One region of the Rhodoferax sp. GW821-FHT02C08 genome, then DNA from elsewhere that is predicted to be linked to it. Evidence: predicted binding sites of a transcription regulator. Region 1 holds the regulator's gene; the other holds the start of a gene.
What was found. Region 1 encodes FNR, which switches genes on or off when oxygen is low (the NO sensors DNR and NnrR bind a similar motif). Its sites were predicted from a motif close to TTGATNNNNATCAA; they were not measured.
Positions count from the first base shown of each region.

Region 2: a site for FNR is predicted at 1,570-1,583, ahead of clpB (ATP-dependent chaperone ClpB). Genes of this name have one in related genera too.

Region 1 covers NZ_JBWKVR010000014.1:37,944-41,182, reverse strand. Annotated here, with positions in the region: gene hemN (oxygen-independent coproporphyrinogen III oxidase) at 1-1,350, opposite strand, end outside; gene fnr (fumarate/nitrate reduction transcriptional regulator Fnr) at 1,497-2,216, shown strand; gene AC07VY_RS17115 (hypothetical protein) at 2,194-2,442, opposite strand; gene AC07VY_RS17110 (FixH family protein) at 2,455-2,727, opposite strand; gene ccoG (cytochrome c oxidase accessory protein CcoG) at 2,749-3,239, opposite strand, start outside.
Region 2 covers NZ_JBWKVR010000017.1:81,668-84,906, reverse strand. Annotated here, with positions in the region: gene clpB (ATP-dependent chaperone ClpB) at 1-1,480, opposite strand, end outside; gene AC07VY_RS19090 (hypothetical protein) at 1,678-2,253, shown strand; gene dapA (4-hydroxy-tetrahydrodipicolinate synthase) at 2,478-3,239, shown strand, end outside.

The DNA of each region.
Region 1 (3,239 bases):
GTCGGCCTGCAGGTAGCGGTCAAACACCATGGCCACCGCGCGCACCAGGAACCAGCCAGTGGCCGTGACGCGGATACCGCTGTCTTCCAGCTGCACCAAGCCGGCCTCCACCAAGGGCTGCAGAGCCGCCAGCTCGGCGGCGAAGGTCTTTTTGAAATCCACCAGAAATGCCAGCTCGATGGATTCGAACTGCACCTCGCCCTGGCACATCAGGCCCATGATGATGGCGCGGCGCACCAGGTCGTCGCGGTTCAGCGCCAGGCCACGCACCACCGGTAGCTGGCCCTGGTCGATACGGTCGCAGTACTCCTCCAGGGTCTTGGCGTTCTGGCTGTAGGTGGCGCCTATGCGGCCTATGGCCGACACGCCCAGGCCGACCAGGTCGCAGTCGGGCTGGGTGCTGTAGCCCTGGAAGTTGCGGTGCAGCCGGCCCTGGCGCTGGGCGATGGCCAGCGCGTCGTTGGGCAAGGCGAAGTGGTCCATGCCGATGTACACATAGCCGGCTTCCAAAAAGGTGTCGAAGGCCTGCGACAGCATGGACAGCTTGTCGGCCGCCGCCGGCAGCTCAGCGCCCAGAATGCGGCGTTGGGGCTTGAAGCGCTCGGGCAGATGGGCATAGGCGTACAGGGCAATGCGGTCGGGCCGCAGCTCTACCACCTGCTCCAGCGTGCGTGCAAAAGATGCCGGTGTCTGCCGCGGCAAGCCGTAGATCAGGTCCACATTGATGGACTCAAAGCCCAGCGTGCGGGCCACCTCCACCAGCTCGAACACTTGCTGCGCGGGCTGGATGCGGTGCACCGCTTTTTGCACGTCGGCATCAAAGTCCTGTACCCCAAAGCTGAGCCGGTTGAAGCCCAAGGTGGCCAAGGCCTGCAGGCGTTTGGCGTCCACGGTGCGGGGGTCCACCTCAATAGAGTATTCGCCGCCGGGGGCCAACACGAAATGGCGCCGCAACATGGCCATCAGCTGGGCCAGCTCGTCGTCACTCAAAAAAGTAGGGCTGCCGCCGCCCAAGTGCAGTTGGCTGACATTGCGCCGCTCGCCCAGCTGGGCGGTGTGCAGAGCGGTTTCGCGCTCCAGATAGCGCAGATAGGCGGCTCCGCGCTCATGCCGCTTGGTGATGATCTTGTTGCAAGCGCAGTAGTAGCAAAGCGACTCGCAAAACGGTATGTGCACGTATAGCGACAGGGGCAGGCTCAGTGCTGCCGCCCCCTGGTTGCGTTGCTGCAGGGCCCGGCTATAGTCCTCACAGGTAAAGGCCTCGACAAACCTGTCGGCGGTGGGATAGGACGTGTACCGCGGCCCAGGCACATCAAAACGGCGTAACAATTCGGGCAAAACACGGGTCATGGCGGGCAGTCAGGTTGCATGACTGGAATGTGCCGCGAAGCCACGCTTGTTTCATTGACGTGGATCAAAACCGCAGCAGATGGCACCAGAGACAATGAGATACATCAAATAGCTCCATTGATCTCCATCAAGTTCATACTCTGCGCATGGTCCCCACCTCAATCAAAGTCGCTTGCTCCAACTGCAACCTGCGTGAGCTGTGCATGCCCTTGGGCCTGAACAAAGAAGAGCTAGAGCGCATTGACGACCTGGTAGCAGTACGCCGAAAAGTACTGCGAGGCACGGCGCTGTTCCATAACGGCGAAACCTTCAAGGCGCTGTACGCCATCCGTACAGGCTTCTTCAAGACCACCGTCACCACCGAAGATGGCCGCGACCAGGTTACCGGCTTTCAAATGGCTGGCGAAATCATCGGCCTGGACGGCATCGTCAACGACCACCACACCTGCGATGCGGTGGCCCTGGAAGATGCCGAAGTGTGCGAAATGCCCTTCCACCGCATTGAAGAGCTCTCGCGCGAAGTCAACTCCTTGCAGCGCCATGTGCACAAGATCATGAGCCGTGAGATCGTGCGCGAGCACGGCGTGATGCTGCTACTGGGCAGCATGCGCGCCGAGGAACGCCTGGCGGCCTTTTTGCTAAACCTGGTGCAGCGCCTGCATGCGCGCGGGTTTTCACAGTCCGAACTCATCCTGCGCATGACGCGCGAGGAAATCGGCAGCTACCTGGGCCTGAAGCTGGAAACCGTGAGCCGCACCTTCTCCAAATTTGTGGAAGACGGCGTGGTCGAGGTCAAGCAGCGCCACATCCGCATCCTGGACACCGAAGCGCTCAAGCGTATCGTCAATCTTCAGCCCTGTCTCTAGGCACCGCCACCGGCTGGCCCACCAGCAGCGTCAGGCAACCCACCAGCACAGCCACCGCCCAGAACGCAAAGAACGCCAGGCTGTACACGCCCTGGCGTGACAAAGGCAGCGGCTGCCCCAGCCATTGCAGGCTGTAGGGATCGACCACCGCAAACACCAGCATCTCCAGCATGCATGCGCCCAGGAACGCGGGCCAGACCACACCTACCACCCTAAAGCTTTGCATAGTGCCCTCCGGCTACTTGGTACGCACCGAGCCGGGCGGCGACGCAGCATGGTTGCGCCCCTGCTCGGCCGGTGCCAGCGGGCCCTGGGCGGCCAGGGTCTTATTGATCTCCAGCCCCTGGCGGTAGTAGTCCTGGGCCAGCACCGGGTCCTGCTGGCGGATGGCGATCCAGCCCGAGACCAAGGCCGCCACCACCACGGCCAGCGGGCCAGAAATCACCAGCCAGACATAGCCGTAGCGCCACCATGGCAGCGGCACCGGTGTAGCAGATACATGAGAGGGCATGGCAGTCTCCTGGAGTTATCGTCAGCGGGGAACAAAGAACGTGGACTTTTCCGATACCTTGGTGCTTCCATCCGCGGTCTGGATGTCGAAGAATACCGGGTAAGAGCCCGGTTCGACAGAACCATAAGGGATATGCAGGCGCACCGCCACCCAGCGCGAGGCTACCGGCTCCAGGTCCACCCATTCGTCCGAGGCCAGCACAAGCCCGTCCAGCCCATGGGCTGTAAGGTGGTAGCGCTGCGGCACTTCACTGGCGTTCATGACCTGCAGGCGGTACACGTTTTCAAGCTGGCCACCGGACACAATGCGCGATAGCGCCGCGCGGTCACGCACCACGTCCACCTTCAGCGGGGTACGCGTCAACAGGCTGCCTAGCAGCGCCAGCGTCAACACCAGCAGCACCGTGCCGTAGACCAGTACCCGAGGCCGCAGCACACGCCGCAGTATCTGCCGGCCCGACCAGCCCTGGGCCATGCCGTTCTGGGTGGCAAAGCGGATCAGGCCTGGGGCAT
Region 2 (3,239 bases), on a different contig from region 1:
TGAAATCGCCCTTGCGGGTCAGCTCTTCGATCTGGAACTTCAGCTTGTCGATGGCTTCACGCACATGTGCGCTGCCCTGGGCCTGGGCCTTTTCCGACTGCCAGATTTCATCGTAATCGGCGATCTCTTTTTGCAGCTTGACGATCTCTTCCTCGATCAGGCCGAAACGCTTGATCGAGGACTCATCTTTCTCGCGGCGCACGGCTTCGCGCTCGATCTGCAGCTGGATCAGCCGGCGGTCCAGCTTGTCCATCACCTCGGGCTTGGAATCCATCTCGATCTTGATCTTGGCCGCGGCTTCGTCGATCAAATCGATGGCTTTATCCGGCAAGAAGCGGTCGGTGATGTAGCGGTGGCTGAGTTCGGCCGCGGCCACGATGGCCGGGTCGGTGATGTCCACGCCATGGTGGACTTCGTATTTTTCTTGCAGGCCGCGCAGGATGGCAATGGTGGCTTCCACGGTGGGCTCGCCCACCAGAATTTTCTGGAAACGGCGCTCCAGCGCGGCATCTTTCTCGATGTACTTGCGGTACTCGTCCAATGTCGTGGCGCCCACGCAGTGCAGCTCGCCGCGCGCCAGCGCGGGCTTGAGCATATTGCCGGCATCCATCGCGCCCTCGGCCTTGCCTGCGCCCACCATGGTGTGCAGTTCATCGATGAAGACGATGGTCTGGCCTTCGTCCTTGGCCAGCTCTTTCAGCACGGACTTCAGCCGTTCTTCGAATTCACCGCGGAACTTGGCTCCGGCCAGCAGGGCCGCCATGTCGAGCGACAGCACGCGCTTGCCTTTGAGCGATTCGGGCACCTCGCCGGCCACGATGCGCTGGGCCAGGCCTTCGACGATGGCAGTCTTGCCCACGCCGGGTTCGCCGATCAGCACCGGGTTGTTTTTGGTACGGCGCTGCAGTACCTGGATGGCACGGCGGATTTCGTCGTCGCGGCCAATCACCGGATCCAGCTTGCCCATGCGGGCGCGCTCGGTCAGGTCCAGGCAGTATTTCTTCAAGGATTCACGCTGGCCTTCGGCGTCGGCGCTGTCTACCTTGTCGCCGCCACGCACCGCGTCCACCGCGGCTTCCAGCGATTTGCGGGTCAGGCCGTTGGCGCGCACCAGCTGGCCAAAGTCGGACTTGCTGTCGGTCAGCGCCAGCAGGAACAACTCGCTGGATACGAACTGGTCGCCGCGTTTGATGGCTTCCTTCTCAGCGCCCTGCAGCAGGCTGATGAAATCGCGGCTGGGTTGCACCTGGTCTTGCCCGTGCACCGTGGGCAATTTTTTCAGCGCGCCTTCGGCGGCGGCCAGCAGGTTGGGCACATTCACGCCCGCACGCTGCAGCAGTGCCTGCGGGCCGTCGTCCTGGCGCAGCATGGCGGCCAGCACATGGGCCGGTTCGATATAGCCGTGGTCGGCACCCAGCGCCAGGCTTTGTGCGTCGCCCAGGGCTTCCTGGAATTTGGTGGTGAGTTTGTCTTGTCGCATCGTGATCTCCAATACCGAGCTACGTGAGGAGAATATGGCCGATTTCAAGACCAAACGGCTGCTCCGCGCTGCCGCAACCTCGCCGGTATTTGATAAAAATCAAGCTCTGGCGCAGTAGTTATCTGCGCCAGCAGCTATCAAAAAAATAGCATCACTGTAAAACCAAGGCCCGCGGCCTGCGATTTAAAATTCGCACCATGAACATCCACCAGCTCTCGGTCCGCTACCTGGAAGCGCAGGACCGGATACTGGTGCGCGTCAATACCCGCGAAGGCACAGAAATGCGCCTGTGGCTAACGCGCCGCCTGACCCTGGTGCTCTGGCCTACATTGAACCGCGCGGTGGTAGAGCACGCAGCCCGCCAGGAGGACCTGGGCAGCATGCAGCGTGACGAGGTCAGCAAAAAGATTCTGGCCGACTTCCGGCGCGAAGCCGTGCTGCAAGAGACCGACTTCGCCACCCCGTACCAGGATGCCGCCCTACCCACCAGCTGGCCACTGGGCACCGAGCCCTTGCTGGTCACCGAAGTACGCATCACACCCGAAGCGAATGGCCCGCTGAAAATCGCCTTCAACGAGCAGTTGCCCGAGCAGGACAATCCACGTGGCTTCCAGGTCGAGCTGGCGCCGCCGCTGGTGCACGGCCTGGTGCAATTGCTGGAACGCGCGCTGCACTTGTCCGCCTGGGGCCAGGGCCATGAGCTGGCCGGTAGCGCACAGGCCCAGGCGAGCGACATGCCGGACCCGGAAGAGCGGCCCAAGTACCTGAACTGAATACAATAGTGACATGCCTACCCGCGCACTACTCCGTTCCACACCGCTGCCCTGCAGCCGTGGCGGCGTGTCTGCCGGTGCCGCTAAAAAACCCCAGCTCCTCTGACCGGAGCTGCGGTTCCGTCCTCAGATGAGCGATGGAACCGATACCTCCCCTCCCCCTTCGGCCCGCGCTCCTTTGACGATGGTTACCCCATCGGTCTGTTATCAACAAAGGATGCAGTGTGAGCGCTTCGAACGATTTTTCCGGCGATTTTTCTGGTTTATGGATTCCCCTGGTCACCCCGTTTCACCACGGGGCGGTAGACCACCCTGCGCTGGCCCGGCTGGTGAAAAACCTGTGTGGCAGCGGCATTGCCGGCTTCGTCGCCTGCGGCTCTACCGGTGAGGCAGCGGCCCTGGATGCCGACGAGCAACAGGCCGTACTGAACACGGTACTGGAGGCCGCCCAGAGCCTGCCCGTGGTGATGGGCCTATCGGGCTACCACCTGCCCAAGATGCGGGACAGCGTGGCCGCCACCAGCCGACAGGGTGTTGCCGGCCTGCTGCTGGCCGCACCTTGCTATATCCGCCCCTCGCAAGCCGGGCTGCTGCAGTGGTTCACAGCCTTGGCCGAGGCATCCGAAGTGCCGGTAGTCATCTACGACATTCCCTACCGCACCGGCGCCACGCTGGAGCTGGCCACCCTGCTGCAGCTGGCCCAGCACCCGCGCATCCAGGCCGTCAAGGACTGCGGCGGCGATGCAGCCAAGACGGCAGCCCTGATCGCCAACGGCGCGCTGCAGGTGCTGGCCGGCGAAGATGTTCAGATCTTCAGCACCCTGGCCCAGGGCGGAGCGGGCGCGATTGCCGCCAGCGCCCATGGTCATACGCAGCGTTTTGTACAAATCATGCAAGCCATTGCAGCAGGTGATCTGGCACAGGCCCGTGCGCTGTGGCAGCCGCTGTTGCCCTGGATCAGCGGTCAGTTCGCCGAGCCCAACCCC